One region of the Streptomyces diversicolor genome, then DNA from elsewhere that is predicted to be linked to it. Evidence: riboswitches for the same ligand, from Rfam matches in the RefSeq annotation. Region 1 holds a riboswitch; each other region holds the start of a gene.
What was found. Region 1 has a riboswitch for cyclic di-AMP ahead of AC27LF_RS20300 (transglycosylase family protein). Riboswitches for the same ligand answer to the same signal wherever they lie in the genome.
Positions count from the first base shown of each region.

Region 2: it holds a riboswitch for cyclic di-AMP, as region 1 does, so the genes downstream of both, AC27LF_RS32920 (M23 family metallopeptidase) here and AC27LF_RS20300 (transglycosylase family protein) in region 1, are expected to answer to the same signal.
Region 3: it holds a riboswitch for cyclic di-AMP, as region 1 does, so the genes downstream of both, AC27LF_RS18340 (C40 family peptidase) here and AC27LF_RS20300 (transglycosylase family protein) in region 1, are expected to answer to the same signal.

Region 1 is NZ_BAAJXA010000016.1:66,488-76,943, forward strand. Features, by position in the region: gene AC27LF_RS20280 (Ppx/GppA phosphatase family protein) at 1-135, opposite strand, end outside; gene AC27LF_RS20285 (DUF501 domain-containing protein) at 132-686, opposite strand; gene AC27LF_RS20290 (FtsB family cell division protein) at 716-1,192, opposite strand; gene eno (phosphopyruvate hydratase) at 1,304-2,584, opposite strand; gene AC27LF_RS20300 (transglycosylase family protein) at 3,237-3,995, opposite strand; cyclic di-AMP (ydaO/yuaA leader) riboswitch at 4,000-4,167, opposite strand; gene AC27LF_RS20305 (transglycosylase family protein) at 4,350-5,393, opposite strand; gene AC27LF_RS20310 (cytochrome P450 family protein) at 5,539-6,867, opposite strand; gene AC27LF_RS20315 (hypothetical protein) at 6,864-9,083, opposite strand; gene AC27LF_RS20320 (nucleoside triphosphate pyrophosphohydrolase) at 9,327-10,331, opposite strand.
Region 2 is NZ_BAAJXA010000035.1:19,547-30,002, forward strand. Features, by position in the region: gene trmB (tRNA (guanosine(46)-N7)-methyltransferase TrmB) at 1-228, shown strand, start outside; gene AC27LF_RS32910 (PrsW family intramembrane metalloprotease) at 280-1,599, shown strand; gene AC27LF_RS32915 (aldo/keto reductase) at 1,967-2,911, opposite strand; gene AC27LF_RS32920 (M23 family metallopeptidase) at 3,083-4,126, opposite strand; cyclic di-AMP (ydaO/yuaA leader) riboswitch at 4,136-4,293, opposite strand; tRNA gene AC27LF_RS32925 (tRNA-Met) at 4,686-4,759, opposite strand; gene AC27LF_RS32930 (alpha/beta fold hydrolase) at 5,065-5,877, opposite strand; gene AC27LF_RS32935 (MerR family transcriptional regulator) at 5,960-6,322, opposite strand; gene AC27LF_RS32940 (MFS transporter) at 6,399-7,631, shown strand; gene AC27LF_RS32945 (MBL fold metallo-hydrolase) at 7,735-8,529, shown strand; gene AC27LF_RS32950 (dihydrofolate reductase family protein) at 9,000-10,130, opposite strand; gene AC27LF_RS32955 (MarR family winged helix-turn-helix transcriptional regulator) at 10,314-10,456, shown strand, end outside.
Region 3 is NZ_BAAJXA010000014.1:62,811-73,266, forward strand. Features, by position in the region: gene AC27LF_RS18305 (LuxR C-terminal-related transcriptional regulator) at 1-569, shown strand, start outside; gene AC27LF_RS18310 (AAA family ATPase) at 631-1,890, shown strand; gene AC27LF_RS18315 (RloB family protein) at 1,890-2,603, shown strand; gene AC27LF_RS18320 (type I restriction-modification system subunit M N-terminal domain-containing protein) at 2,651-2,812, shown strand; gene AC27LF_RS18325 (C40 family peptidase) at 2,829-3,896, opposite strand; gene AC27LF_RS18330 (hypothetical protein) at 4,198-4,551, shown strand; gene AC27LF_RS18335 (tellurite resistance/C4-dicarboxylate transporter family protein) at 4,564-5,538, opposite strand; gene AC27LF_RS18340 (C40 family peptidase) at 5,672-6,871, opposite strand; cyclic di-AMP (ydaO/yuaA leader) riboswitch at 6,880-7,051, opposite strand; gene pcrA (DNA helicase PcrA) at 7,313-9,829, shown strand; gene AC27LF_RS18350 (M23 family metallopeptidase) at 9,901-10,456, opposite strand, start outside.

The DNA.
Region 1 (10,456 bases):
GATCGTCATCCGCCGGTCCAGGTCGACGAGTTCGCCCGCCGTCCCCGCGCCCAGGGCGCCCTCGGACACGTCGGCGTCCGCGACGAGCAGCCGGATCGAGTTCGTACCGCAGTCGACGGCGGCCACGCGGGTCACTGGTCGTCCCCCTCCGGGATGTGGTCGGTGTCCTTCGCGGGGACCGTCACACACGGCCCCTTGCGCCACCACTCGGGCAGCAGGGCGATCGCCTCGTCGCCCAGGGGGTTCACCCCGGGCCCCGCGGCCAGCGCGTGGGCGACCAGGACGTGCAGGCACTTCACCCGGTCCGGCATGCCGCCCGCGCTCGGGAAGCCGGTCAGTTCCTCGATCGCGTCCCGGCGCCGGATGTAGTCCTCGTGCGCGGCGCGGTAGGCGGCGGCCAGCTCGGGGTCGGTGGCCAGACGGTCCGTCATCTCCTTCATCACGCCGTTCGCCTCCAGGGTGCCGATCGCCGAGGAGGCGCGCGGGCACGTCAGGTAGTACAGCGTCGGGAAGGGGGTGCCGTCCGGCAGCCGCGGGGCCGTCTCCACGACGTCCGGCTGCCCGCACGGGCAGCGGTGGGCGATCGCGCGCAGCCCCCGGGGCGGCCGGCCGAGCTGCTGCTCGAAGGCCGCGACGTCCGCGTCGGTGGGCTCGGTGCGCGCAGTGCGCGGCGGAGGCGTTTCCATGACTGTGTTCAGGGTGTCTTTCTGTCGGTTCACTGGTCGGCGGCGTCGGACCGGTCGACCCCGTCCCAGACGTTGGCGTACCAGGGACGGTGGGCGGCCCCGTGGTCGGCGCGGGCCTGCTTGGCCGCGTTCGGGTCGATCACGACGTAGCCGGTCTCGCCGGGCATCACATAGTGCAGCCGCTGCCGGATCTGCGCTCGCGCGTACGCGTCGTCCTGCCAGCGCGCCTTGAGGTCGCGCAGTTGCTCGACCCGCTCCCTGGCCTGCCGCTGCTGCCGCTCCAGGTCGGAGATCTCGGCCCGCTGGGAGACGTACTGGCGCATCGGGTAGGCGAGCGCCACCACCATCGTGCACAGGACCAGGGCGAGCAGCGCGGCCCGGCCGGTGAGCCGGGAGCGGCGGGCCTGGCGGCGGGTCTGGGAGCGGTAGACCCGGGCCGCCGTCTGCTCCCCGAGCAGCCGCAGCCTGGTCGCGGTGGAGAACCGGTCCCGGTCCTTCGCGGCCATCTCCCGCCTCCCCTTGCCTGCGTGCGTCCTACGCGCGTACGTCCCCGGACACGGTACGGGACCGGGTACGGGGACGTACGTACGACTGGCTGAGCCCTGGCCCTTACCGGATCAGCCCTTGAAACGCGGGAACGCGCTGCGGCCCGCGTACACCGCGGCGTCGTCGAGGATCTCCTCGATGCGCAGCAGCTGGTTGTACTTGGCGACGCGCTCGGAGCGGGCCGGGGCGCCGGTCTTGATCTGGCCGCAGTTGGTGGCGACGGCCAGGTCGGCGATGGTGACGTCCTCGGTCTCGCCGGAGCGGTGGGACATCATGCACTTGAAGCCGTTGCGCTGGGCCAGCTCGACGGCGTCCAGGGTCTCGGTCAGGGAGCCGATCTGGTTGACCTTGACCAGCAGCGCGTTGGCGCTGCCCTCCTCGATGCCGCGGGCCAGCCGCTCGGGGTTGGTGACGAACAGGTCGTCGCCGACGAGCTGGACCTTGTCGCCGAGCTTGTCGGTGATGACCTTCCAGCCGGCCCAGTCGTCCTCGAACAGCGGGTCCTCGATGGAGACGAGCGGGTAGGCCGCGACCAGCTCCTCGTAGTACTCCGTCATCTCGGCGGCGGAGCGCTCCTTGCCCTCGAAGACGTACTTGCCCTCCTTGTAGAACTCGGAGGCGGCGACGTCGAGCGCCAGGGCGATCTGCTCGCCCGGCACGTAGCCGGCCTGCTTGATCGCTTCGAGGATGAGGTCGAGGGCCTCGCGGTTGGAGCCCAGGTTCGGGGCGAAGCCGCCCTCGTCGCCGAGGCCGGTGGACAGGCCCTTGGACTTCAGGACGGACTTGAGGGTGTGGTAGACCTCGGCGCCCCAGCGCAGGGCCTCGGAGAAGGACTCCGCGCCGATCGGGGCGATCATGAACTCCTGGATGTCCACGTTGGAGTCGGCGTGCGAGCCGCCGTTCAGGATGTTCATCATCGGCACCGGCAGCAGGTGCGCGTTCGGGCCGCCCAGGTAGCGGAAGAGGGGGAGGTCGCTGGCCTCGGAGGCGGCGTGGGCGACGGCGAGGGAGACGCCCAGGATGGCGTTGGCGCCGAGCGAGCCCTTGTTGTCGGTGGCGTCCAGGTCGAACATGGCCTGGTCGATCAGGCGCTGCTCGGTGGCGTCGTAGCCGACCAGCTCCGGGCCGATCTGCTCGATGACGGCGAGGACGGCCTTCTCGACGCCCTTGCCCTGGTAGCGGTTGGGGTCACCGTCGCGCAGCTCGATGGCCTCGAAGGCGCCGGTGGAGGCGCCGGACGGGACGGCGGCACGACCCGTGCTGCCGTCGTCGAGGCCGACCTCGACCTCGACCGTGGGATTGCCTCGGGAGTCCAGGATTTCCCGGGCTACGACGACGTCGATGGACGGCACGAGCATCTCCTTCTTGGAATGTGACGCTGGAAGTGCGGGGCTGTGCGCCTTGCGACTAGAGCCTAACCGGACCGGGGCCCCCGGCCGGTCGCCGACCGCCCCGTGGACAGGGTGACGACAGGCTGACGGTACACATTGTTTCCAACCGGAACAAAGGAACGGCCCAAAAACCGCGGCCACACCAGCGGCAACAGAACGAGAAGAAGAAGGACCGGCAAACAAGAGGGGGCACGCCACGGGGGCAGCCCTGGGTCGGGGAGGAGCGGCCACGGGGTGGGCGCGCCGGGGGACGACACCCGGGAGGGCGGCCGGGGCAGCGCTGGAGGCGGGCGATCAGGCGGAACCCGAGGGACCGCGTCCCGGTGACCGCTGCGCGGCTCGGTCCTGACGGGTCGGCGCCGCGGCCTCGTCGTGCAAGGCGCGGCGGACGGCCGTGATGCCGTCGCCGGTCCTGGACGCCATGGAGAGGCGGGGCGGGAGGGGGTGGGTGGGCCGGCCGTGCAAGGGGGGCGGTGGGAAAGGGCCCGCCCCGGCGCGTACGGGGGAAGACGCGTCGGGGCGGGGGTTCCGTGGGGACGGGGCGGGCACGGGGCGCCCTCCAGGGTGGCGGGCGCCGCTGTGCCGGGGCTGTGGCCGGGCTGCCGGCCGGCTGTCACTTCAGGTGCAGCAGCTGGCCCGGGTAGATGAGGTCGGCGTTCTCGACGATGTCCTGGTTCAGCTGGAACAGCTTCTGCCAGCCGCCCTTCACCCCGTGCCGCTGGGCGATCGAGCTGAGGGTGTCGCCGGTGACGACCTTGTACTCGCCGTCACCCTTCTTGACCTGCTTGCCGGTCGGGGTGGTGACCGTCTTGCCGGCGGCCGGGCGGTCGGCGGAACGGGAGGCGGACTGCCGCTCGGTGGAGCGGTCGGTACCGGCATTCGAGGAGCCCGTGCCGGTGTTCGAGGAGCCGGTGCCGCTGCCGGAGTTCGAGGTGCCGCTGCCCGTGGTGGAGTTCGAGGAGCCGGTGTTGCCGCCGGACGCGGAGCCACCGCCGTAGGCGGCGCCGGACAGGCCCTTGCCGCAGACCGGCCAGGCGCCCTTGCCCTGACCCGCGAGGACCTTCTCGGCGATCGCTATCTGCTGCGACTTGCTGGCCCTGTCGGCGGTGCCCGCGTACTGCGTGCCGCCGTACGCGGCCCAGGTGGAGGCCGAGAACTGCAGGCCGCCGTAGTAGCCGTTGCCGGTGTTGATGGACCAGTTGCCGCCGGACTCGCACTGGGCGACGGCGTCCCACTCGGAGGCGGTGGCCGCGGAGGCGTTGCCGGCCGCCATCAGCGGGGCGGCGACGGCGGCGCCGGCGACACCGGCGAGCGCCACGACACGGGTGACCTTGGACGGACGACGGTGCTTGCCCTTGCCGAAGAACAGCATGGATGGTTCCCCTCACCGACGCCTGCGAGGTGAGCTGTCGGGTTCGGGCCGGTTGAGTTGCCCGGCCACGTCTCCGTGTGGAGGCGTGGCTTCACCCCGAGCCGCTTCGGTCAACCGACCGGCGCGGCACTTACCTTGGGTCCCCCGCTCCTGCCTACGGCGCTTGACGCGACGACTGTTCCCGTACGGCCGCTGGCAGGACTCGGCGTTGCGGCAGCCGGGGCTCGCGGTGGCGAGCGGTCATGACCGTAGGCACGCGATCGCCGGAATTTCAAAGACGATCAGGGCTTCTGAGACTCATCCCACACTTTCAGCAAACCGGATATCACCCACGAAACGGGACGTCAGCTCCCGCTACTTTTCGCCCGTTTCGACCCCGACGTCCAGGGTCTGACCGGCGGCGATGTGGTTCGGGTCGGCGCCGATGGCCTTCTCGTTGGCGGCGTAGAGCGCCCGCCAGCCGCCGTCCACGTCAAGGGAGTCGGCGATGGAGGCGAGGGTGTCGCCGGCGCGCACGGTGTAGGCGTGCCGCCCGGACGGGCCTGACTCCGGGTCAGCCGTACCGGTTGCCCCGTTTTCGTCCGCGCTGTCGCCCCGGTGGCGACCGCCGCCGAGCGATCCGGTGTCGACGAGGCTCCAGGAGCCTCCGCTGCGCCAGGAATTGCCCGAGGCCGCGGACTCGGGCTCCTCCGTGGGTGAGCCGTCCTCAGGCGAGGCGCCGGGCTCGGACGGGTCCGACCGGCCGGGCTCGGCGGAGGACGTACGGCCGCCCTCCCCCTCGCGGCCGGCGCTCTCGCTGGGCGAGGGCGAGGCGGACGGCGAGGTCTCCGCACCGGAAACCGCCGTGTCGGAGGACGAGGACGGGTCGGAGGAGCCGGACGATCCGGAGGAGCCGGATCCTTCCGGCGAATCGGTGGAATCCAGCGATTTCTGCGTATCTGACGGCCCGGAGGACTTCGTGGAGCCCTTCGAGCCGGTCGAACCGCCGCCGGTCACGCCGGTGTCGACGCCGACGGAGCCCGATGTCGAGGTGAGCCCGGAGAGCAGGGCGCAGGTCGCCCACGGGGTGGTGCCCCGGTCGGCGAGGATCTTCTCGGCGACGGCTATCTGCTGCGAACGGCTGGCCTGGTCCGGGGTCGTCGCATACTCAAGACCGCCGTGGCTGTCCCAGTCCTGCTGTGAGATCTGCAGCCCGCCGAAGTACCCGTTGCCGGTGCTGGCGCTCCACGAGCCGCCGCTCTCGCACTCGGCGACCCGGTCCCATGTGGTGCCGTCGGCGGCGCTCGCGCCGGTGGCGCCGAGCAGCGGGATGGCGATCGCGGAGCCGGTCACTCCGGCCGCGACGACGAAGGCCGGAGCCTGACGGGGCCGACGGTGACGACCGTTCCCGGAGAGCATGCGGAAGCCTTTCGCGCGACAGCACTGACCGGCGCGGCAGGCCACACCGGAGTACCGCACCGAGGGGTGAACGTATCGGCACCCGATCGCCTGTCACAAGTTCATGCCGCGCAGATCACGTGAAGATCACAGACTTGAGGGCCTGTCACCTTCCGTCGGGGCAAGGGGCTCCGGAATCACCCATTCCGTTCGCTTCCCGGACGGGCGTGAACTCAACGGGCAAAGTGCGCAGTCCACGCATGATGAGCCCGCCGCGCCAGCGCAGATCGGCCGGTTCCACCGCAAGTCGCAGGTCGGGCAGGCGGGTGAGGAGGGTGGCGAGTGCGGCCCTGCCCTCCAGCCGGGCGAGCGGCGCACCCAGGCAGTAGTGGATGCCGTGGCCGTAGCCGAGGTGCTGATTGTCACGCCGGCCGAGATCGAGCACGTCCGGGTCGGCGAACCGCTCCGGATCCCGGTCCGCCGCCGCGAGGACGACGAGAACGGGGTCGCCGGCCGCGATCCGCTGCCCGCCGATGCTGACCGGCTCGGTGGCGAACCGCCAGGTGGCCAGCTCGACCGGGCCGTCGTAGCGCAGCAGCTCCTCCACTCCGGTCGCCAGCAGGTCCCGCTCCCCGGCCGCGAGGGAGCGTTGCAGGCGGCGGCGCTGCTCGGGATGGGTGAGCAGCGCGTACGTGCCGTTGCCGATGAGGTTGACGGTCGTCTCGAACCCGGCGAACAGCAGGATGAAGGCCATCGCGGCGGCCTCGTTCTCGGTCAGGTGCTCGCCCTGGTCGGAGGCGCGGATGAGCCCGGAGATGAGGTCCTCGCCGGGGGCGGGCTCACCGGGCAGCGCCGCCCGCTTACGGTGGATCAGCTCGGCCAGATAGCCGCGCATCTTCTTCACCGACCGGGCCACGCCGCCCCGCGGCCCGCCACCGTGCCGGATCATCATCCCCGCCCAGTCCCGGAAGTCGTCCTGGTCCTCGCGCGGGACGCCGAGCAGGTCGCAGATGGCGTAGATGGGCAGCGGGAAGGCGAACTCGTGGATGAGGTCGGCATGGCCCCGGTCCGCGAACCGGTCGATGAGCCGGTCGGTGAGCCGCTGCACGCGCGGGGCGAACTCGGCGACCCGCCGTGGCGTGAACGCCTTGCTGACCAGCCGGCGCAGCCGGGTGTGGTCCGGCGGGTCGATGTTCAGCAGATGCGTCATCAGCTCGGCCTTGCGCTCCCCCGGGATGCCGGTCCTGCCGCGGGCGTGCTCGGGCTCGTCGTGGTGCGCCGGGTTCTTCGACAGCCGCGGGTCGGCCAGGGCCTGCTTGGCGTCGGCGTAACGGGTGACCAGCCATGCCTCGACCCCGCTCGGCAGCTCCGTCCGGCGCACCGGGGCGTGCTCGCGCAGCCAGGCGTAGGCCGGGTAGGGGTCCGCGGCGAACTCCCAGGTGAAGAGGTCGGGCGCGGCGGGGGCGGGCTTCGGAGGGTGGGGCTGGTCGGTCACTCCCCGACCGTATCGGGCGGGGCGGGGCGGACCAGGCTCCGGTCCCGCCAGTACCGGGCGCGGACCTCGTAGATCACGGCGAGCTGCCGGGCCGCCTCCACCGCGCCCCGCCGCGCCGCCATCTCCAGATACGGGATCGCCCGGCCGTCCTCGCCGCGGCGCAGCAGCAGCGTCGCCAGCAGCAGGGCCGCGCGATCGTCACCGAGGTCCGCGGCCCTCCGGTACCAGCCCTCCTGCTCCTCGCCCTCGGTCAGCGACGCGAACCGCATCATCACCGGAACGTCGCCGCCCTCGACCCGCGCGCGCAGCGCTGCCTTCGCCGCGTCCAGGACGGCCGCCCGGTCGACCTCCCGGTCGCCCAGCAGGGTCCACCACACCCCGTCCGGAACCGGCGGCAGGTCCCCCGTCCGCAGCGCCTCCGCGACGAGCGCCCCGTACGCCCGCCAGGTGCCGCCGCTCTCCCCCTCCACGAGCAGCCCCGATATCCCGAACATCGGCGCCGTGGCCCAGGCCAGCGCGGCCTCCAAGGGTTCCCGTTCCGCCCCGTCGGCCGGATAGCAGCCCGCCGCCCGCAGCAGCAGCTCCACCGACACGGCCTCCGTGACACCGCACCGCGCCAGGTCGACGGCCACCCGCACCAGCAGCCGCCCGCGCGGATGCTCGGCCTGTGTGCCGGCCCGCTGCCACTCGTCGAACAGCAGATGCCCGATCGCGAAGTAGGAGGCGGCGCCCTCCCGCCCACTCCACATATAGGCCGGGTAGGCACGCGGGTCGTCGGTGTGCCCGGCCAGGCGCGCCAGCTCCGACTCGCTCCACTCACGGGCCAGCGCGACCGTGCGCGCCCGCGTCAGCACGCCCTCACCGGGCCCGGTCCCGGACCGGCGCCGGTAGTACTCCTCCGGTTCCATCGTGCCCAGCACCACCACGCCCCGGTGGGCGAAGCGTCCCAGCAGCCGCCGGTCCAGTCCGCTTCGGCCGCCGAGGTGGTCGCTGAGTTCGTCGAGCCACAGGACCCGCTTGCCCGCGTCGCCCTTCGGCCCGGTGGGCAGCGCGCGCAGGTCCTCGTGCGGATCGGGGGCGTAGAGCAGATACCCCTGTTCCGCCAGCGACCGCACGGCGTTCCACGCGGTGTACGACTTGCCGACGGACCGCTCGCCCAGGACCACGACCAGCCCGCCGCCCTCCAGCAGCAGGTCCCGAAGCTGTCCGTCGCAGTCCCGGGGGACGTACGGCGGCACTTCCGGCAGCCCGGGGACGAGTCGGGTCGGCTGCACCCCGAACTCCACGGGGTCCACCTCGTCCACGGGGCTCCACTGCACCGGCGTGGGCATCGGCACGGCCGGATAGTGGTGGTGCTGCACGCCGATCACCTCCGCGTGGAAGGTGGCGTCACGGAAGTCGACGTGGTCGGCGAGCGGGGCGGGAGCGGGGGTCTCGACACCGGCGGGCGCGGGGGCCGCCGGGGCCGCCGGGCGGGGCTGGTCGTGGCGAAGGGCGTCGGAGGGGGCGGGGGCCCGATCGGCACGCCCGGAGCGGGTGCCGGCGGCGCGGGCATCGGCGGCGCCGGCGTCAGCGAGGGGGCCGGCGGCGCGGGCGTCGACAGCGAGGGGGTCTGTGGCGCGGAGGCCGGTGGCGCGGGCGTCGACGGACTCAGGGGCGCTGGGAAGGGAACGAGAAAGGGCCTCGCTGACAAGGGAGTTGTGTCGGGCGTCGGAGTCGGAGCCGTAGGGATCGGTGCCTTGGGCGGAGACGCCGGCCGGCCCGTCGGAGCGAGGGCTGCCGGAGCCGGGGCTGCCGGAGCCGGGGCTGTCGAAGTCGGCGTACGGGGAGTCGGGGTATGGGGAGTCGGCGTACGGGGAGTCGGGGTCCGGGGAATCGAGGTCCGGGGAATCGAGGTCCGGGGAATCGGCGTCCGGGGAGCCGGGGTACGGGAAGTCAGTGTGCAGGGGATCTGTGTGCCGGGGGTCTGTGTGCGGGGGGCCTGTGTGCGGGGAGTCGGGGTAGGGCGGGAACCACCGTTCGGGGGCGTCCGTGGGGCGGCCGGTGGTCCTCATCCGGTCGACGAACTGCCGGTACGCCTCCGGGCTCTGCTCCCGCAGCGCGAGCAGATAGCTGCGCATCGACTCCGGACTCGCGTACCCGGGGAACCGTAACTCCCGCTGTGCGTCGGGCATCTCCTGGAGCTTGCCCACGAGCCATTCCAACTCCCGCTCCATGCAACGCCCCCACGCATAGCGGCCACCCGTGTGACCCACGGTACTAAGCGCTCCGCCGGATGCGCCGCGATGTGCCGTCGGTCGTCCGCGGCACCGTGGTGGCTGGTCGCTCCGCCCCGTGCCCCTTCGGGGCGCTGTCGAACCGCACCGTACTGCACCGGGCCCGCTTGGCGTTCGATCCGCCGGGCGGTCCCCGAACCGGTCCCGGGCGGTCCCCGCTGCCCCGAGCGATGCCTGCGATACCTAGACGTCCACCCCCTCCGCCGTGCGCACCGCGTCCCGGTAGGTCCGGGCCGCCGCCCGCAGCGCCGCCTCGGGGTCGACGCCCTCCGCCTCGGCCCGCGCCGCCAGCGCCAGCAGTTCGTATCCGATGCCCTCGCCCCGCGGCAGCGGCACCTCCAGCCCGGCCGTGCGCACGCGGGAGGCGAGCTTGGCGGCGAGGGCGAGCCCGGGCTGGCCGAGCGGGACGCCGTCCGTCACGGAGGCGCGCCGCTTCTCCTCCGCCTTCGTGCGCAGCCAGTGTTCCTTGACGTCCTCCGGGGTCTCGGCCGTCTCGTCGCCGAAGACATGGGGGTGCCGGTGGATCAGCTTGGCGACGATGCCGCCTGCCACGTCGTCGATGGAGAACGGGGCGTCCGTGTCCTCCTCGGCGATGCGGGAGTGGAAGACGACCTGGAGCAGGACATCGCCCAACTCCTCCCGGAGTTCGTCGCGGTCGCCGGCCTCGATCGCCTCGACCAGTTCGTACGCCTCCTCGATGCCGTACTTCGCCAGGCCCTGGTGGGTCTGGCGGGACGACCAGGGGCACTCGGCGCGGATGCGGTCCATGACCTGGACGAGGTCGAGGAGCCGGGCGCCCGGCAGGTCGTAGGAGGCGGGGAGCAGTTCCAGCGCGGGCATCCGGACGCGGCCGGAGCCGGCGAGGCGGGCCAGTCCGTCGGTGAGGGCCGGTTCGCCCTCGCCGGTCGCCACGACCACCACCGTGTGCCCGCCGGCGCAGGCGTCGACCAGCTCCGGGGCGCTCGGGGACGCCTCCTGGACGGATATTCCGGCCTCCCGCAGATAGGGCAGCTGCGGGTGCGCGCCGTCCGCGCACAGCACCTGGTCGGCGGCGCGCAGGGCCTGCCAGGCTGGCCAGGACAGCAGGCCGGGCGCGACGCGGTGGCTGGTGGTGAGCAGGACGACGCGGCCCGGGGCGGCGTCAGGTCCCGGTTCCGGTGCGGCGGCTTCGAGGCTGGTGGTGTTCACGCATCGAACGTAACGCACACCCGCCGACCGCCCCGCGAGTTGTCCACAGGCAGGGTCAGCCGATGCGATCGTATGACCACCATGGGCGGATCGCGGCCCGGCCCGGCACCGATGCCCCGGCCCGC
Region 2 (10,456 bases), on a different contig from region 1:
CTCGTGCACTGCGCGACGGACTGGGAGCCGTACGCCGGGCAGATGCTGGACGTGCTGACCGCGCACCCCGACTTCGAGAACACCCGGCCGGACGGCGGTTTCGCGCCGCGTCCCGGGTTCCGGCCGCTGACCCGTTTCGAGGCCCAGGGACTGGACAAGGGTCATGTCGTGAACGATCTGCTCTTTCGCCGCGTACCGCACCGGGGGCAGCAGCGAGAACGGCGATGACAGCGGTTCCCCCACCGGATCCATCGTCAGGTGATCGTTAGGGTCGATGCCGTGGCCACCTCCTCCCCGTACCCGACGTACCCCGCCGACGCGGGTGACCGCCCGTTTCGGGCCGTGCGCTGGTGGCAGCGCGGATGGGTGCGCTACGGAGCGCTGATCATCCTGCTCGCGGTCTCCGGGCTGGTCATCCTGGCGCTGGTGCGCGAGCAGACCGGCACGGAGGGGTTCCTGGTCGGCCTGGGGCTCGCCGTGCTGCCGGTGCCGCTGCTCCTGGCCGCCTTCCGGTGGCTCGACCGGGTCGAGCCCGGACCATGGCGCAATCTGCTGTTCGCGTTCGCCTGGGGTGCGTGCGCGGCCGCGCTGATAGCCATCGTCGCCAACAGCTTCGCCACGCGCTGGATAGCCACGGCGACGGCGGATCCGACCAGCGCGGACACCCTCGGCGCGACGGTGATAGCGCCCGTCGTGGAGGAGACCGCCAAGGCCGCGGCGGTCCTCCTGGTCTTCCTCTTCCGCCGGCGGGACTTCACCGGGATCGTCGACGGGGTGGTGATAGCGGGGGTCACCGCCACCGGGTTCGCCTTCACCGAGAACATCCTCTACCTCGGTACGGCCTTCGGCACGGACCAGCTCACCGGCGACCGCGGCATCGCCTCCGTCACCGCCGCCACCTTCTTCGTGCGCGTCATCATGTCCCCGTTCGCGCACCCCCTCTTCACCGTTCTGACCGGCATCGGCTTCGGTATCGCCGCGCGCGCCGCGGACCGCGGGCCCGCGCGGCGGGTCCTGCTGCCGCTGTGCGGGCTGCTGCTGGCGATGGGCATGCACGCGTTCTGGAACGGCTCGTCCACCTTCGGCGAGTACGGGTTCTTCGCGGTGTACGGGGCGTTCATGGTGCCCGCGTTCGGGCTGCTGACCTGGCTGGCGATCTGGACGCGGCAGCGTGAGCTGCGGATGGTGCGCGAGGAGTTGCCGGCGTATGTGTTCGCGGGCTGGCTGGGGCCCGCGGAGCCGTTCGCGCTGGGCTCGATGGGGGCACGGCGGCTGGCCCGGGACTACGCCGGTCACCACCTCGGCAAGCGGGCGGCGCGGGCGGTGGCCCAGTACGAGGCGTACGCGACGTCGCTTGCGTTCCTGCGGCAGCGCGGCCGGCGGGGGCGGGCGGGCGCGGACTTCGTCGTACGGGAGCGGGAGTTGCTGGCCGAATTGTGGCAGCGGCGGGAGGTGGCCCGGCCGGCCCTGGAGTACGCGGCCCGGTCGAACGCGCCGACATGGCCGGGTCCCGGCGCACCGACGCCGTACGGCTACTCGGTGCCGCACCCTGCCCATCCGACGGTGCCGTACCCGACGTACAACCCTTACCGGTCATGACCCTGGACGCGGACCTGAGCCACCCCACCGCGAAGCCCCCGGAACGCCGCCAGGGGGCGCACACGGGGCCCCCGAGCACCCCCCTGCGCATCCCAGGGGCCCAGGGTCCGAGCCCGGTGCGGGGAACTGCGCGAACAACCACGACGCTCCCGCACACCACCACCGGCCTGCCACCCGCACAGACAAACCGCGGGCGCCGCATGCCGCTCCGCGGGAGCGGCAGGTTGTCGGTCGGGTGCGGGAGCGTGGTGGCCGGTCGCGCAGTTCCCCGCGCCCCTGGCGGGTGCCGTCCCGGGGGTCGATGAGGCGCCGCAATGACGGCAGGCCCGGGTAGCGTCGGACCAGAGATCCGGCGGGGGGCGTGGAGTCAGGTCGATGCCTGGGTGAGGCGGTCGGTTTCCTCTTGCGTCAGGGTGAGGTCGGCCGCGGCGAGCAGGGCCGGGAGTTGGTCCACCGTGCGCGCCGAGGCGATGGGGGCGACCACCGTCGGCTGGGCCGCGAGCCACGCCAGCGCCACGCTGGGCACGGCGGCACCGTGGGCGGCGGCGATCTCGTCCAGGGCCGTGAGGACCTTCTGGCCGCGCTCGCTCCGCAGGTGCTTGGCCGCGCCCCCGGCCCGCACGCTGTCCACGGTCGTACCGGGGCGGTACTTGCCGGTGAGGAAGCCGGCGGCCAGAGAGTAGTACGGGAGGGCGGCGAGGCCGGCGCGGGCGGCGACGTCCTGGAGCGGGCCCTCGTAGGTGTCGCGCGAGACCAGGTTGTAGTGCGGCTGGAGCGCCACGTACCGGGCCAGGCCCTCGCGGTCGGAGAAGTCCAGGGACGCCTGAAGCCGCTCCGCGCTGATGTTGGACGCGGCGATGTGCCGCACCTTGCCGGCCCGTACCAGTGCGTCGAGCGCGCCGATGATCTCCTCGACCGGCACGTCCGGCTTGTCGAAGTGCGTGTAGTAGAGGTCGATGTGGTCGGTGTCGAGCCGGCGCAGCGAGGCGTCCGCCGCGGCCCTGATGTTGGCGGCGGACAGTCCCGGGTAGTCGGGGTGCTGGCTGACCTTGGTGGCGATCAGGACGTCCGAGCGGTTGCCGCGCGCCTTGACCCACTTGCCGATGATCGTCTCGGACTCGCCGCCCTTGTTGCCCTCGACCCACGCCGAGTAGGAGTCGGCGGTGTCGATGAGGTTGCCGCCGGCGGCCGTGTAGGCGTCGAGGACGGCGAAGGACGTCGGCTGGTCGGCGCTCCAGCCGAAGACGTTGCCGCCGAGGGCGAGCGGGAAGACCTCAAGATCGGAGGGACCGAGTTTTCGAAGGGAAGTCATACTCGGGTTCAACGCGCCCGCCTGAATCCTCGATTCCGCCGCCGTGCGCAAAGACCGTGCAAACACCGGACCGGCAGCCCTGACGTCGGGGGGATGGGCGCCAGGACCGCCGGGGAACGGGGGGTGCGGGGATGTGCCGGGTGGGTCAGGGTCGAGGCCCTTGCCGCAGGGTCAGGGGGTGAGGCCCTTGCCGCGCAGCCAGGCCATCGGGTCGATGCCGCCGGCCTCGCCGCCGGGGTGGACCTCCAGGTGGAGGTGGGGTCCGGTGACGTTGCCCGTGGCGCCCACGCGGCCGATGACGTCCCCGGTGTTGACCTTCTGCCCGACGCTGACGCTGATCGACGACTGGTGGCAGAACCACAGCTCGGTGCCGTCGTCCAGGGTGAGGATCGTGCGGTAACCGTAGGAGCCGGCCCAGCCCGCCTCGGTGATCGTGCCGGTGTGGACGGCCTTGATCAGCGTGCCCGTGGGGGCGGCGAAGTCGAGGCCGGTGTGGTAGCCGGAGGACCACATGGAGCCGGCCTGGCCGAAGGTGCCGGTGATCGTGTACGAGGAGGTCGGCAGGGTGTACTGCTTGGCCAGCGCGGCCAGCCGCGCCTCCTCGGCCTTCTTCTTGGCGGCGGCCTCCGCCTTCTCCTTGGCGGCGGCGGCCCGGGCCGCGGCCTCCTTCTCCGCCTTGGCCGCCGCGTCGGCGACCTCCTGGTCGGCGGCGGACACGGCCGCGGCGACGGCCCTGGTCTCGGCCTGGCCCTGCTGCTGCTCGGCCTGGGCCATGATGCGGTTGCGCAGCGCCTCACCGGCGTCGGTGGTGCCCTCGGCGCTGTCGGCCTCGGTCACGCCGACGCTGCTCAGGGCGGTCGCGGAGCCCTTGGTGGCCTGGGCGCCGGCGCCGTCGCCGAGCAGGGAGCCGACGGAGGGCAGGTCGGGCATGGAGATGGACACCGGCGGCTTGCCGGTGTTGGCGCTGGCCATGCCGCCCGCGCCGACGGCGGCTATCACGCCGACGCCGAGGACCGTGGAGCTGCGGGCGAGTCCGCCGCCGCCCCGCTGCTTGGCGACGCGGTGCCGGCCGCGTAGCGGGCGGATGGACTCCTCGGTGGGGTTCCACTCCTCCCAGGGGCCCTCGTCGGTGCGGTAGGTGCCGTAGCCGAAGGTCTCGGTGCCGTACTGGCTCGGCGCGAACGGGGCTTGTGGGGCGGGCCGGTTGGACGCCACTCGGGCGTACTCCTTTCCTTCCTCCGCCTACCGGGTTAGCTGACGGGTTCGGAGCAGGAAGGTCTCCTACGCGCGTATACCGGCCGTGTCTCCACGGCGGTGTCCGCGTGATTCACCCCAAGGTGGTGGTTCCCCGGTTCCCTTGCGGGATTCGGCGCGTGAGCACGGAGCCGCCTCTTGTGACGGCTGGGACGACCGCGCTGCGTTATCGAACGTTAATAGACCCGGCGGGCAGATTCCAAGCCGTTCCGCTTGATCGTTAACGCTTTCGGGCGGGAATTTACCGCCCATGACCGGCGAAAACCGGGCGAGTTGGCCCCTGGCGCACGGAAACTCGGACAACCCATAGTGTTTGACGGTGTGTCAGTTGTTATGCGGAGGGCGGTCGTCCGATCACCGCTCGTGACGGCGGGCTCGTGACCGTGGGCGAGCCGCGCCATCGTGAGCGAGTCGCGTTGCCGTGAGCGGGCCGCGCCGCCATAGCCGGGCCGCGCCGCGGTGGGTGGAAAAACACTCAGGGCCGGAATCCATGCCTTGGATTCCGGCCCTGAGCCTTCAGTAGCGGGGACAGGATTTGAACCTGCGACCTCTGGGTTATGAGCCCAGCGAGCTACCGAGCTGCTCCACCCCGCGTCGGTTCCACCAGTGTACGCCATGCGCAGGACGGCGAGCACACGGATAACCCCGGCTGATCCACGGCGTATCGCGATCAACCGTTGCCCGGCGCTGATCGGCTTCCTGCTCCCCGAGGAGGTCGAGGATCCGCGGGACCCGCAGGAGCCGCCGGCCCCCAAGGCGATCACCGCGCTGGAAACGGCACCCGCTGTCCACGCTGACGCCTGGGAGACGGATCACTGGACCACGGTGTCGAGGGGGAGGCGGCCTTGGCCGTGGAAGGACGCCCGGGAGCGGTGGATCACGGCAGAACGCCTACGGCGTCACGGCCTTCGGTTCGGCCTCGGAAGCGTGTCGAGCCAGCCTCCGATCAGCTCGCGGACCGCCGGTGCGCTCTCGACCTGCGGGTTGTGACCGGCACCGTCGAGGACCACAGCGGTCATGCGGGGGTAGTGGTCGAGCAGGGCGAGCTGGTCACGCCAGCCCACGAGGGCGTCCTGACGTGTGGTGAGCAGAAGATGCCGGCCGTGGTGGACCTCGCCGGGGCGCTCCGGCCACTGCGGCAGCAGGAAGTCAGCGTCGAGTTCGGCGGCGGCATGGCGGTCGTGCACCCGCCAGCCGGGGAGGATGTGCTCCTCGAAGAGAGCCCAGCTCTCCTCGGTGTGGCGGGTCATCACGGCGCGGAACAGCGGAAGGTCCTCTTCGGCGGCGAGGCGGGCAAGGAGTGCGTCGTCGCGCTCCACCACGGTGCTGTCGGGCAGGGTACGTTCGGCGCCCCAGCGGACGACGGGAACGAGCAGCGCGGAACCGAGGACCTGCTCGCCGAAGCGCGCCGTCACGGCGCGGGCGATCTGCCCGCCGAAGGACTGCCCGACAACGGCGAAGGGTCGGTCGCCGACGGTGGCGCGGATCCAGTCGATGACGGCGTCGGCCATCGTCGTCGCCGAAGTCGGGCCGGACAGCCGCGGACTGTTGCCGTGCCCGGGCAGGTCGGGGTACAGCCTGCGCCAGCCGGGCCGACCGGTGAAGGCGGGCTCCAGCGGCAGGAGCAGCCGGTGATCGATGGTGTAGCCGTGGATCAGGACGATCGGTGTGCCGTCGCCGCATTCGGTGTGCCAGAGGGCGGAGTCGTTCATGGCGCAAGGCTGCAACCTTGACGTACGTGTCAAGGTCAAGCCGAGCCGCACGGCACGCTTCCGTCCGGTGTCGAGTGAGAGGTCAGGCGAGGCTCTTGACCACCGCGAGGTACTCGTGGATGGCATCGCGGTTGCGGGTCAGGCAGTCGATGCGGCGGGTCATCCTCTCGCCCTCGCATTCGAGCGTGGCGATCATCTCCGGTGTGGCGTCCGTGAAGTGGATCCTCCGCGGGGCATCGAGGCACGGAAGTATCTGCTTGATGATCCGTGTGGGCAGTCCGGCGTCGAGCAGACCGCGGATCTGGAGCACGCGGTCGACGAGGTAGTCGTCGTAGTCGCGGTACCCGTTGTCCTGGCGGCGCGGGGTGATCAGCCCCTCACGCTCGTAGTACCGCAGTGATCTGGCGGAGGTCTCCGTCAGCCGGGCAAGTTCACCGATGCGCATGTGAGCAGCCTCACGTCCGGTCGGGGCAGGGTCGGATGGACCTTGACGTTGATGTCAACCCTAGACGATGAGGCCCATGGATCAACTGAACATCCGCCCCGGCCTCCACCCCCGCACGCCGGCGGACCGGCTGCCGCTCTCGGGCCTGCTCGCGCTCGGCACGGCGGGTTTCGTCACCGTCATGACCGAAGCCCTCCCGGCGGGCATCCTCCCGGCCATGAGCGCGGACCTCGGCGTGAGCCAGTCACGTGCCGGACAGACGGTGACGCTCTACGCGCTCGGTTCCGTCCTGGCGGCGGTCCCCCTCACCACCGCCACCGGCTCATGGCCGCGCAGACGCCTGCTGCTCACGGCGATCTGCGGCTTCGCTGTGGCCAACGCGGTCACGGCGTTCTCGACCAGTTATCCGCTCACCATGGCCGCCCGTTTTCTCGCCGGTCTGGTCGCGGGGCTGCTCTGGACCCTGCTCGCCGGGTACGCACGCGGCATCGTCGCCCCGGAGCGACGCGGCCGAGCGATGGCCGTCGCCATGGCGGGCACACCCGTCGCGCTGTCCGCCGGGGTACCGGCGGGGACGTTCCTGGCCCAACTGATCGGCTGGCGTTCCACGTTCGGGCTGATGAGTGTGCTCGCCCTGGTGCTGGTCGGCTGGATTCTGCGGGAGCTTCCGGACCTGCCGGGGCAGCGTGGGCACGCCCGGGCCACGCCGGTCGGCAGGGTGCTGAGAATCCCGGGCGTGGCTCCCGTTCTGCTGGTGACGGGCGCGTTCGTTCTCGCGCACAACATCCTCTACACCTACATCGCGGCTCTCGCGGCGGCGGCGCGGATCGAGGACCGCGTGGATGCGGTGCTGCTGGTCTTCGGAGCATGCTCGCTCGCCAGTATCTGGATCACGGGAATGCTGATCGATCGGCATCTGCGACCGTTGATGATCACGGCGGTCGCGCTGTTCGGCACCGCGGCGCTCGGTTTCGGCGTGTTCCTCCCCATACCCTGGCTGCTCATCGCCTGCTCAGCCTTGTGGGGTCTGTCCTTCGGCGGCGCGGCGACTCTCCTGCAGACGGCTGTCGCCGACGCGGCGGCCCACGCCTCGGACATCGCTCAGTCGCTCCTCGTGACCTGCTGGAACGCCGGTATCGCCGGCGCGGGCGTGGCCGGCGGAATGCTGCTGGACCGTGAGGGGCCCGAGGCGCTGCCCTGGACGGCACTGGCCCTGCTCGCAGTCGGCCTGACCGTGACCGTTGCCGCGAACCGGCACGGGTTTCCCGGCCGCTCCCCGCAGGGCACGAGGCCGATGGCCGGCCGGTGAACTCTGGGATGCGCACCCGGCCCAGTCGGACATGCCGACCGAGATCACCATCGACTCGGCACGCGCCCAGGGGCGCGGTGACCGACCGCAGTACGCTGACTCGGTGAGAATAGGGGACTTCACGGTTGACGCTGTTCACGACGGCACGGGGGTGGAGACGGCAGGAGAGATCCTGTCGCGGCCCGGCCATCCGGACGCTCTGAGCTGTCACCGCCACCACTTCGGCGAGAACGGCCGCTGGGAGTTCCCCGTCGGCGGGTTCCTCATCCGCGGCGCGGACAAGACCATTCTCGTGGATGCGGGGGTCGGCCCGCAGGACGACGGGGCTTACGCCGGAGGCGGTCTTCTGTCCGGCCTGCGCAACCTGGGCGTAGAGCCCGGTGACATCACCGACGTGGTATTCACCCACCTGCACTTCGACCACATAGGCTGGGCGTCCGTCGACGGTTCGGTTCCCTTCGCCAACGCGCGCTACCACCTGCACCAAGACGACTGGAAGCACTTCGCCGAAGGGCCGCACCGACTCGATGTGGCCGTGGAGAAGTTCGCTCCGGCGCACGATCGCATCGAAACCTTCACGAGTGACTTCTCGCTGACACCCGGTGTCGAAGTGCAGCATGTGCCAGGGCACACACCCGGTTCCAGCATCGTCGACATCACGTCAAACGGTCGGCGGGCGCTCCTCATCGGCGACGTGGCCCACTCCACCCTCCAGTTCGAAGAGCGCGACTGGACCGTCGTCTGGGACGTCGACCCCGTCTCCGCCTCCGCCGTGCGCAACCGGATCGCCGATGCCGCGGCGAACACCGACGACCTCGTCGTCGCCGCACACTTCCCGGGAATGCGTTTCGGCCATGTGGTCGTGCGGGACGGCGCTCGGCGGTTCGTCGCGGTCTGACATCCGACACCAGAGCACACACGCGCTCGCCCCGGGCGCTGACACCTTGTCGGACCCGGCGTTCGCGTTGGTTCATGCCCCCGGCCCCCTTGGCGCGTCCGCGCGACCCGGCGGGCGTGTTCCCCGGTCCGCCGCGGGTTGTGTTCCCCGGGCCGGTGGGGCGCGACCCGGCGGGCGTGTTTCCCCGGCCCGGCGGGACGTCCACGCGACCCTGCCGTCGCGGCCCCCAGGCCGAGCGGACGCGGAGAACCCGGCCGAGCGGACACGGAGCCCCGGTCCGGCGGAGCGTCCACGCGACCCGGCCGTCACGGCCCCCAGGCCGAGCGGACGCGGAGAACCCGGCCGAGCGGACACGGAGCCCCGGGCCGGCGGAGCGTCCACGCGACCCGGCCGTCACGGCCCCCAGGCCGAGCGGACGCGGAGAACCCGGCCGAGCGGACACGGAGCCCCGGGCCGGGCGGGCGCGGCGGTCAGTCGAGCAGGTGGCGGTTCGGCTTCCTGGCCGCGGCCTCGTACTCGGGCAGGACGACGACGTCGACGCCCGCGGCCGTCAGCAGCCCGCTCCCGTCGGCGCCCGCGACGAACGTGTCCGGCTCCCGCCAGGCCGTCACCACCCGTCGCACCCCCGCGTCCAGGATCAGCCGCGCGCAGGGCGCGGGCCGCGAGGCCCGCCGGGCGCACGGCTCAAGGCTGCTGTAGACCGTGGCACCGGCCAGCCGCGGATCCGCCGGGTCGGTCTTGGCGAGCGCGGCCTCCTCCGCGTGGACCACGGGGTCGCCCGCCTCCCGGGAGAAGCCGCGGGCCAGCTCCGTGCCGTCCGCGGCCACCACGACCGCGCCCACGCTGAACGCCGTCCGCGAGGGCGGGCACCGCTCCGCCAGCTCGCAGGCGATCCGCAGCCAGTGCCGGTCCGCGGCGACGGCCGCCGTACCGCTTCCGGGGGCGGTCGGCTCGTACCGCATCAGGACCACGTCCTCGATCCGCCGGGTCTCCAGGAGCCGCAGCCGCCCGCGCTGGTACTCCCCCGGCCCGAACAGCCGGGGCGCCGCCGGATCGCCGACGAGCAACGGGGCGACGACCAGCTGGAGTTCGTCGGCGAGGCCCTGCCGGAGCAGCTGGGTGTGGACGGTCCCGCCGCCCTCCACCATCAGGCGCCGCACCCCGCGCGCCGCGTACAGGTGGGAGAGCAGGGCCGGCCAGTCGAGGCGGGGGCCCAGCGGGACGACGTCGGCCGCGATGCCGGCCCGTCGCGCCCGCTCCGCGCCCTCGTCCGTGGCGTACAGGACCTTCTCGCCGCCCGTGTGCCAGAACCGCGCGTCCGGGTCCAGGTCGCCCGAGCCGCTGACGGCGACCTTGAGCGGGTACTCCGGCCGGCCGGCGGCGAGCCGGGCCGCGCGCCGCCCGGGCGCGTTGACCAGCAGCCTCGGGTTGTCGGCGCGGATCGTGCCCGCGCCGATCAGGATCGCGTCGACGGACGCCCGCACCGCGTCGACCCGGTCGAAGTCGGCCGGGCCGGACAGGAGCAGCCGCTCGGGGCCGGTGTCGTCCAGGAAGCCGTCGAGGGAGACGGCGGCGGACAGCAGGACGTACGGGAAGGGCATCGGCGTGCTCCAGCGTGGAGACGGACGGGCTGGCATCGGGCGGGCCGGGTTCGGCGGCTCTGGATCGGGCGGCGCCGGTTCTGGCGGCCGCGGATCGGGCGGGGCCGGGTTCGGCTGCGGGTCGGGTTCGGCTGCGGATCGGGCGGGCTTGGTTCAAGTTTGAAACAAACTTACACTGGCGGCATGACGACCCGCTGGCTCACCCCCGAGGAGCAGCGCGCCTGGCGCGCGTACATCGCGGCCTCCCTGCTGCTGGAAGACGCGATCGACCGGCAGCTCCAGCAGGACGCCGGCATGCCTCACCTGTACTACTCCATCCTGGCCAA
Region 3 (10,456 bases), on a different contig from region 1:
AGGTCGTCGGCGAGGCCGCGGACGTGGACCAGGCGGTCACGGTGATCACCGCGACCCGGCCCGAGGTGGTGCTGCTCGACGTGCATCTGCCGGGCGGCGGCGGGGTCGAAGTGCTGCGCCGCTGCGCCGCGTTGATGGCCGACACCGAGCGGCCCGTGCGGTTCCTCGCGCTGTCCGTGTCGGACGCGGCGGAGGACGTGATCGGGGTGATCCGCGGCGGCGCCCGCGGCTACGTCACCAAGACGATCACCGGCGCGGACCTCGTCGACTCGATCTTCCGCGTCCAGGAGGGCGACGCGGTCTTCTCGCCGAGGCTGGCCGGCTTCGTCCTCGACGCCTTCGCCTCCACCGACGCCCCGCCCGTCGACGAAGACCTCGACCGGCTCACCCAGCGGGAACGGGAGGTGCTGCGGCTCATCGCCCGCGGCTACGCGTACAAGGAGATCGCCAAGCAGCTCTTCATCTCGGTGAAGACGGTCGAGTCCCATGTCTCGGCGGTGCTGCGCAAGCTCCAGCTGTCCAACCGCCACGAACTGACCCGCTGGGCCACGGCACGCCGACTGGTGTGAGCTTCTGGTAGGCGTGCCGACGATCACACCGTTAGGCTGTGCCCGATGGGAGGAGGGCTGTATGCTGCTGCGTTTCCGTACAGCGAACGTACGATCACTGCGCGATGAGCAGGAACTCTCCTTCGTCGTCCCACCCGGTGAGGAGTCAGACGGGGGGCGCACGGTCCGGCTCTCGGACGGCAAACTGCTGAAGATCTATCCAGTTCTCGGGGTCTTCGGGGCCAATGCCTCCGGCAAGTCGAATGTCATCACCGCGTTGAAGAAAATGAGAAGCGCGGTCCTGGACTCCTACGGGTTGTGGACCTCCTACACCGGCGTCCCCGAACGCGAGCCCTTCGCGCTTGACGCCGAATCGGCAGGAGAGAGCACTTTCTACGAGGTGGACTTCGTCCTGGACGATGGGGTGCGCTGGACCTACGGGTTCGAACTGGGAGACCGACGGGTCGAGTCGGAGTGGCTCCACGCCTACCCCAAGGGCCGCCGACAGGTCTGGCTGGACCGGGACGCCACCAGGGACAACCCCTACGACTTTCCAGGCGACAGGGTTCAGGACCGAGCCCGGCTGGCACGAACCACGCGCCCGAACGCCCTTCTCCTCAGCCGCGCCGCGAGTGACAATCACCCTCAACTCTCTCGCATCTACGACTGGTTCCGATCGAACCTGTGGGACATCACCCCTGAGACCGAGCTACGGGACCGCGAGAACTACACCGCTCAGCAACTCCTCGACGACCGGAACGGAGAACGTGTCCGGGAACTGCTGAGAGTGGCCGATCTGGGCATCCAGGGAGCCGAAGTGGAGCGTCAGCCGGGGGACAGACCCCCCACCGTCAGGCTCCTGCACGGAAGCAACCGCGACACCGCGGTGGCCCTTGACTGGGCGAAGGAGTCCTTCGGCACCCGTTCCTGGTTCGCTCTGCTTGGCCCGCTCCTGCTGGCTCTGGACACCGGCGCGGTGCTGCTGATCGACGAACTCGACGCGAGTCTGCACCCGAGGTTCGCGTCCGAGGTGGTCAGGCTGTTCCAGGCGCCCTGGTCCAACAAGAAGAACGCCCAACTGCTCTTCACATCGCACGATGCCTCTCTCCTGAAGAGCCCGAGAGGCGGCAGGCCGCTCGAACCAGGCCAGATCTGGCTGACGGAGAAGGACAAACGCGGGGCCACCGAGTTGTACCCGCTGAGCGACTTCGACCCCAAGCCTGAAGAAGATCTTGAGGACTCGTATCTGGCCGGTGCCTACGGTGCCGTACCGAATGTCGACCAGGGGCAGATCGGGCGCAAAGTGCTCGTGGCACTGGCAGGGGAGGCAGAGCGTTCCTGATGGCGAGGGACAAGGGACGGGACAATCCGGCACGCGTCAAACGACAGCGGAAGCTGCGTCGCGAGGTGTACGTCTTCACTGAGGGCGAGGTCACAGAACCCGGCTTCATCACCTTCGTGACGGAGCACGGCAGCCGCAAGGAGGCCGAGCACGAGATCGTCTGCAAGGTCGAGAACCGCAGTGCCCCGACCAAGCGCCGCAAGCCACTTCCCTTGGTGGAGGACGCCATCGCCAAGTGGCACGAGGTCCGGCGGGCGGCCAAGAAGGCCGGGATCAAGCCCGACGACTGGAACTGGCCGCAGGTGTGGTGCCTGTTCGACCGCGACCGGCACCGGGACATCCCCACGGCTTTCGCCAGGGCCAAGAGTGAGAACCTGCACATCGCCTACTCCCACCCGTGCTTCGAGCTGTGGCGGCTGCTGCACTACCAGAACTACACGAGCACCTTCGGCGGAGTGTGCGACAGCGCAGCGAACCGACTGAAGCAACAACCGGGATTCGCCCAGACCTATGGGCCCACGATTCGGTCCGTGTCGGAGGAGCAGGCCAAGCACGTCATGCCCGGACAGTTGGTCGGCCGGTACAAGACAGCGCAGCGCTATGCGGAGGGACTTGCTCGTCGTCACGCCGACCATACCGACCGGAGCGGCTGGGACCCGTACACGGACGTGTGGAAGTTTGTCGAGGACGGGTTGGACGTCTCCGACTACTGACCCTCACGACCGATCTGCTAGCCAAGGTCACCAGGGGAGAGTCGTACGTGGCCAAGCTCACGCTCGCGCAGCTGGAACGCCATCTCTTCGTGGCGGCCGACATCCTGCGTGGCACGATGGACGCTGCCGAGTACCGCGACTTCATCTTCGTGTTGCTGTTCCTGAAACGGGTCAACGACGAGTTTCCGAGCCTGGGCGCAGCCCGGTGAGACGTGTGAGGTGGTCTCAGGCCACCCGGGTCGCGCCCGCGAATGGCATCTGGTCGATCGGGGCCAGGCGCACCGGCGTGGACGGGTTCGGGGCGTGGATCATCTGCCCGTTGCCCACGTAGATGCCGACGTGACTGACGCCGGAGTAGAAGAACACCAGGTCGCCGGGGAGCAGTTGGGAGCGGGCGACGCGCCGGCCCGCGCCGATCTGGGCGTAGCTCGTGCGGGGCAGGGCGATGCCTGCCGAGCGGTAGGCGGCCTGGACGAGGCCCGAGCAGTCGAACGCGTGCGGGCCGGTCGCTCCCCACACATAGGGGCTGCCGAGCTTCTGGTAGGCGTACGCCACGGCGGTCGCCGCGCGGGAGCCGGGTGCCGCGGCCGGATCCGCGGCCGGCAGGGCGGTGCGCCCGTCCCCCGCGGCGCCGCGCGAGGCATGGCCGCCCGTGCCGCCGTCGGCCGTGACCCGGGCCCGCTCCGCGGGCGACAGGCGGTCCAGGAGCCGCCGGGCCTCGCCCAGCTTCTCCGTGATCGTCTCCTTGCGCCGCTTCAGCTCGGCCTGCCGGGACCGCAGCGAGGACAGCTCGATCCGGGTGGCGCCGCGCAGCCGCTCGATCTCCCCGAGCTGCCTGCGCACCCGTGCCACCGCCGCCGACTGGCGGTCGCCGGCCCGCTCGGCGAACGCGGTGCCCTCCAGGAACCGGTCCGGGTCGTCGGAGAGCGCCAGCTGGACGGCGGGGTCGACGCCGCCGCTGCGGTACTGCGCCGCCGCGACCTTGCCCAGCGCGTTCCGCGCCGAGTCGAGCCGTTCCTGTCTGCGGGCCGTCTCGTCCTGGAGGGACTTCAGCCGCCGCTGCGCCGTGTCCGCTTTCTCCTTCGCCCCGTTGTACTTCTCGGTGGCGACCTCCGCCTCCTGGTACAGCTTGTCGATCTTGGCCTCGACCTCGGTCGGTGTCAGCTCCGGCTCGGCGTGCCCGGTGCCGTCGAAGGCCGTCGCCGTCGCCGCGCCCGCCAGGGCCAGGGTGGCGGCCGTCCGGGCCGTGTTGCCGCCGAGCGGGCGGTGCCGGGGCTTGCGGTGCGCTGCCACCTCGACCGTCACGTCCTTTCCTGAGTGCGGTTGCCGCGTCCGGCACGGGGAGCCGGTCGCTGGGGGAGGACGCTAAGGCCGATGGTGACGAGTCGGTAACGGAATGTTCGGAACTGGCGGCGGCACAACGGCAGGTGACCGTATGTGACCGCGATCGCGGTGCGGAGTCGCCGCCTTCGCATGACGCGCTGACCGAAGCGGCACTTCCGCGGCGTGCGCGGCACCCGGGGTGCTATGGGGGCGCGGTCAGCCGGGGGCCGGTGGCCGTCGGGCGCGGGGCCCCTGATTAGGCTCCGGGGCCATGGACGTACTCACCCATCTCTTCGTCGGCCTGCACATCATCGGCATCGCCTGCCTCCTCGGCGGCTTCCTCACCCAGATGAAGGCGATGGGCCAGGGCACCGCCCGGTTCGTGCCCGCCATGCTGCACGGCGCGCTGACCATGCTGGTCACCGGGGCGATCCTGGTCGGCCTCAACCAGGCCGACGACCACCATGTCAACAACATCAAGATCGGCGTGAAGCTGGCCCTGCTGATCGTGATCCTGGGGCTGGTCTATGTGAAGCGGGACGAGGAGCGGGTCGACAAGAGCCTGTTCGGCGTGGTGGGCCTGCTGACCACGGCGAACGTCTTCATCGCCGTGCTGTGGACGTGACGTACGGCAGCGTCAGGCGCGGCCCGCCGCCCTGATCCCGGCGCGCGCCGTCACCACGGCGCCCGCGGCCACCGCCAGCCAGGCCGCGACGGCGACCCACAGCAGCACGTGCCCGAGGCCCCACAGCCACGGGGTGCCGACGGCCGACGCGCCCGCCAGCGAGGCCACCGCCGTCATCCCCATCGGGAACACCGTCGACCAGCGGCGCACGTCGAAGCATGGGCGGGGCCGGATCACCTCCGCGAGCAGCAGGACGACGTAGCAGGCCAGGTCGAGGGCGAGCAGCCCCACGGTCACGCTGTGCAGGACGTCCTGGTCGTCCTCGTTCCACAGGTACAGCGCCGGACCCCCTGCGGTGATCAGCTTCGCCCCGGCCAGCGCCGAGATGGCGAGCGCGCCGGCCAGCACCCAGTGGTCCCCGGCCCCGTCGAGCACCTGCCGGGCGTCGAACCGGGCCAGCGCGACCAGATACAGCGCCAGTCCCAGCCAGAACAGCACCAGTGCCGTGTGCGCGAGCCACGCGGTCGACTCCGCGACGGCGAGGGTGGCGCCGAGCACGGCGAGTCCCTGGGTGGACACGCAGAGCAGGAACACCGCCCCGGGCATCCGCCGCCGCAGGCCCGGTGCGACGAGGAACAGCAGCACAGGCCAGAGCACGGCGGCCAGCGCGAGCGACGCCGCGGCGAGGGTGTGCCCGCCGAGCGCGGAGATCCGGGTGCCGAGCACCGTCGTCGCGGCCACGGCGGTGAGCGCGCCCGGCGTCCGCGCCTCGGCCAGCCACCGCCGCCGGTCGCGCAGCATGCCCGCGGCGAAGTCCGCGGCGAGCGCCAGCCAGGCGACACAGCCCAGCGCCAGGGTGATCAGGGACAGGACCTCGTACCGGGTCAGATGCAGCCCCACCGAGACGATGCCGGTCGCCATCACGGCGGCCCCGGCCGCCGGCGGACGCCGCGCCCACCAGGCGCGAAGGGGTGAGGTGCCGGGCATGCGCCCGATGCTAGGGAGCACCGGGCGCACCGAGGGCGTGGCACGCGCGCGTACGTCGCAAAAACGCGCGGGCGCGGGACACGGCGGGATCGGGAACGCCGCCACGCGGGCGTGGACGCGGATCTCTGCCGGGTCAGGCCGGCCGTACCACGCTGTGGATGATCGAGTCCCCGGCGTAGTAGATCGACTCCTCGCGGACGTAGGCGCCCGGCTTCGGGGCGTGGATCATCATGCCGTTGCCGATGTAGAGACCCACGTGGCTGACGTCGTCGTAGAAGAAGACCAGGTCACCGGGTTGTGCGTTGGCGAGGGAGACCGTGGTGCCGGCCTCGACCTGGCTGTAGGTGGTGCGCGGCAGGCTGACGCCCGCGGCCTTCCAGGCGGCCTGGGTGAGCCCCGAGCAGTCGTAGGAGTCGGGTCCGGTGGCGCCCCAGACGTACGGCTTGCCGATCTGCGCGCGGGCGAACGCGATCGCCTTCTCGGCCTTGGTGGCGTAGCCGGAACCGGACGAAGACGAAGAAGACGAAGAAGACGAAGAAGACGAAGAAGACGATGAAGAGGAAGAAGACGACGGCGAGTCCGTGGAGTTCGACGCGTCGCTCTTCTGCCGTGCCGCCTCCTGCTCCGCCTGCTTCTTGGCCAGCTCGGCCGCCTTCCGCGCGGCCTCCTGCTGCTTGCGCTTCTCGATCGCCGCGAGCCGCGCCTTCTCCTCCGCCGTCAGCTTGGACAGCAACTGGCGCGCGGTGGAGAGCTTCTTCTGGACGGTGGCCTTGGCGGTGTGGAGTTCGTCCTGCGACTCGGTCAGTGTCTCCAGGCTCTTCGTGGCCTCCCGCCGCTTCTTCATGGTCGCCGACTGCTCGGTGACGTAGTCGTCGACCGCGGTCTTCTGGCGCGAGGTCAGCCGGCTCATCAGCTGGGTCCGGTCGAAGTAGTCCTGCGGGGTGTCCGCGAGCAGGAAGGTGGCGGTGTCGGGGGCGGCGGCCCCGGTCCGGTACTGCGCGGCGGCGAACGCCCCCAGTTCCTCACGGGCCTTGTTGAGCCGGTCCGTGCGCCGTGCGACATCGTCCAGGAGGGTGTCGACCTGCTTGCGCTGCTTGCCGGTCTTCTCCTTGGCCGCGTTGTACTTCTCCGTCGCCGACTCGGCCTGCCGGTACAGGTCGTCGACCTTCCTCTGCACCTCCTCCACGCTCGGCCGGTCGCCGTCGGGGGAGGGGGCGGCGTTCGCCGTCTGGGAGAGCAGGGCCACGGAGGTGAGGGCGGCGGTGGCCAGGGCGGGGGTCCGTATGCCGGCCGCGCGGGTACCCGCGGAGCGTGACTTGCGATGCGACGCCAAGGGAGGCGACTCCTTCCGTGTTCCGCCTACCGAGTTAGCTGTCGGGTTCGGGCGGGTGGTTCGGAAGGGTTGCCCTACGGCCCCTCCCCGCGCGGGGGTTGGGCCGATTCACCCCAAGGTCGGTGTGGGTCCCCGGCTCCGCGCACCATGCGGGCGCGCCGGACTCGGCGGAGGCCGTGCGGCCCGGCGACGTTCGCCGGTGGGGGTCGTACGGCCTGCCCGGCACGCTAGCCAACTCGTGTGGCCCCTGTGAAGGTTGATGGGTGATATGCCCGATACATTTTCGTGACCTGATGGAGGGATTCCGTCTGGGTGACAGGGTGATTCCGTACGGTGAACGGTCCGCGCGGCCCGCGCCCGGATCGGATCCGCCGCAGGAACCGGGCCGTCTTCCCGGGGCGGCGGCGGGTTGTCGGTGGCGCGGCCTAGACTCGGAGAGCGATGAGCAGCCTCTTTGACGACAGCTTCCTGGCGGACCTCCGAGCCCCCCGCGGGCAGGAGGAGGAACCCCCGCCACCGCCCGAGGACGATCACGCTCCGGAGCCGGTTCCGGACGATCTGTTCGGCGGGAAGTTCGACGTGCCCCCGGCCCGGGACTCCTACTACGGCAACGGCGCCCCACGGCCGGTCATCGACCCGGCCACGCTCCTGCACGGGCTGAACGACAACCAGCGCGCCGCCGTCGTGCACGCCGGCTCCCCGCTGCTCATCGTGGCCGGCGCGGGCTCCGGCAAGACCCGGGTGCTCACGCACCGCATCGCCCATCTGCTGGCGGAGCGCAAGGTGCACCCGGGGCAGATCCTCGCGATCACCTTCACCAACAAGGCCGCGGGCGAGATGAAGGAACGCGTCGAGCAGCTGGTCGGCCCGCGCGCCAACGCGATGTGGGTGATGACCTTCCACAGCGCCTGCGTGCGCATCCTGCGCCGGGAGAGCAAGCGCCTCGGCTTCACCTCGTCCTTCTCGATCTACGACGCCGCCGACTCCAAGCGTCTGATGGCCCTGGTCTGCCGCGACCTGGACCTCGATCCGAAGCGCTTCCCGCCCAAGTCCTTCAGCGCCAAGATCTCCAACCTGAAGAACGAGCTGATCGACGAGGAGGACTTCGCCGCCCAGGCGGCTGGGGGCACCTCCCAGACGGAGTCCGGGGGAGACTTCGAGAAGACCCTCGCCCAGGCGTACGCGCTGTACCAGTCCCGGCTGCGCGAGGCGAACGCGCTGGACTTCGACGACCTGATCATGACGACGGTCAATCTGCTGCGCGCCTTCCCGGACGTCGCCGAGCACTACCGCCGCCGCTTCCGCCATGTGCTCGTGGACGAGTATCAGGACACCAACCACGCCCAGTACGCCCTGGTGCGCGAACTCGTCGGAACCGCCGAGCACCCCGTGGACGTGCCGCCGGGCGAGCACGACCTGCCGCCCGCCGAACTGTGCGTCGTGGGCGACGCCGACCAGTCGATCTACGCCTTCCGCGGCGCGACCATCCGCAACATCCTCCAGTTCGAGGAGGACTACCCGGACGCGACGACGATCCTCCTGGAGCAGAACTACCGCTCCACGCAGACGATCCTGTCCGCAGCCAACGCCGTCATCGAGCGCAACGAGTCCCGCCGCCCCAAGAACCTGTGGACCAACGCGGGCGCGGGCGCCACCATCACCGGGTATGTCGCGGACACCGAGCACGACGAGGCACAGTTCGTCGCCGACGAGATAGACCGGCTGACCGACGCGGGCGAGGCCAAGGCCGGCGATATCGCCGTGTTCTACCGCACCAACGCCCAGTCCCGTGTCTTCGAAGAGGTCTTCATCCGCGTCGGCCTGCCCTACAAGGTCGTCGGCGGTGTCCGCTTCTACGAACGCAAGGAGGTCCGCGACGTCCTCGCCTATCTGCGGGTGCTCGCCAACCCCGAGGACTCGGTCCCGCTGCGCCGCATCCTGAACGTGCCCAAGCGCGGCATCGGCGAGCGCGCCGAGGCGATGATCGACGCACTCGCCCAGCGCGAGAAGATCAGCTTCGCGCAGGCGCTGCGCCGCGTGGACGAGGCGTACGGCATGGCCGCCCGGTCCACCAACGCCGTCCAGCGGTTCAACACGCTGATGGAGGAGCTGCGTACGATCGTCGAGTCCGGCGCGGGCCCGGCGACCGTCCTGGAGGCGGTGCTCGAACGCACCGGCTACCTCGCCGAGTTGCAGTCCTCGACCGACCCGCAGGACGAGACCCGGATCGAGAACCTTCAGGAACTCGCCTCCGTGGCCCTGGAGTTCGAGCAGGAACGCGGCGAGGGAGAGACGGCCGCGGGCGGCACGCTCGCCGACTTCCTGGAGCAGGTCGCGCTGGTCGCCGACTCCGACCAGATCCCGGACGAGGAGGAAGGCGACGGCGTCATCACGCTGATGACCCTGCACACCGCCAAGGGCCTGGAGTTCCCGGTGGTCTTCCTGACCGGCATGGAGGACGGCGTGTTCCCGCACATGCGTGCCCTCGGCCAGACCAAGGAACTGGAGGAGGAGCGCCGCCTGGCGTACGTCGGCATCACACGCGCGCGGGAGCGGCTGTACCTGACCCGGTCCGCCATGCGCAGCGCCTGGGGGCAGCCCTCGTACAACCCGCCGTCGCGGTTCCTGGAGGAGATCCCGGCCGCCCATCTGGAGTGGAAGCGGACGGGAGCCGCGGCCCCCGTGTCGTCCGGACCGGCCTCCGGCGTCGCGGCCTCGCTGTCGTCGTCCCGCTCCCGCTCCTCCGCGGCGGGCGCGTCCGGGTTCGCCACGCGCAGGACGTCGGAGAAGCCGGTGGTCTCCCTGGCCGTCGGCGACCGGGTCACGCACGACCAGTTCGGGCTCGGCACGGTCGTCGCCGTGGCGGGCACGGGGGACAAGGCCCAGGCGACGATCGACTTCGGAGACTCCAAGCCCAAGCGGCTGCTGCTGCGGTACGCGCCGGTGGAGAAGCTGTAGCCCCTTGAGCCGGGCCCCTGCCGAGCCTGCGGGGGCCCTGCGGGGGCCGTGAGCCGGTGGGCCGGCGGTGCTTACGTCGGGTCGAGTCCGTGACTGCGCAGCCACGGCAGCGGGTCGATCGCCGAGCCGCCCGCCGGGCGCACCTCGAAGTGCAGGTGCGGACCGGTGGAGTTGCCCGAGTTCCCGGAGTACGCGATCGGCTGCCCGGCCTTGACGGGCGTACCGGAGACGACCCGATAGCTGGAGAGGTGGCAGTACCACGTCTCCGTGCCGTCCTTCGCCGTCACGATCATCATGTTGCCGTAGGCGCTGTTCCACTCCGTGCGGACGGTGCCGTCCGTCGCGGCCATCACCGTCGTGCCGTACGAGACGGGGAAGTCGATGCCGGTGTGCACGGACATCCAGTTCACGCCGGCCTGGCCGAAGTAGGCGCTGAGCCCGTGCTGGGCGACCGGGATCGCGAACTTGGGGCGCAGCCGCTCCCTGAGCGCCGCCTCGGCCTGCGCCTTCTTCTTCTCGGCGTCCTGTTGGGCCTTGAGGTCGATGCGCTCCTGTGTGCGGCTGGCCCGGTCGGCGAAGTCGTCGGCGCCGGCGGAGAGGCTTTCCAGCTGGGTGTCCAGCTTGTTG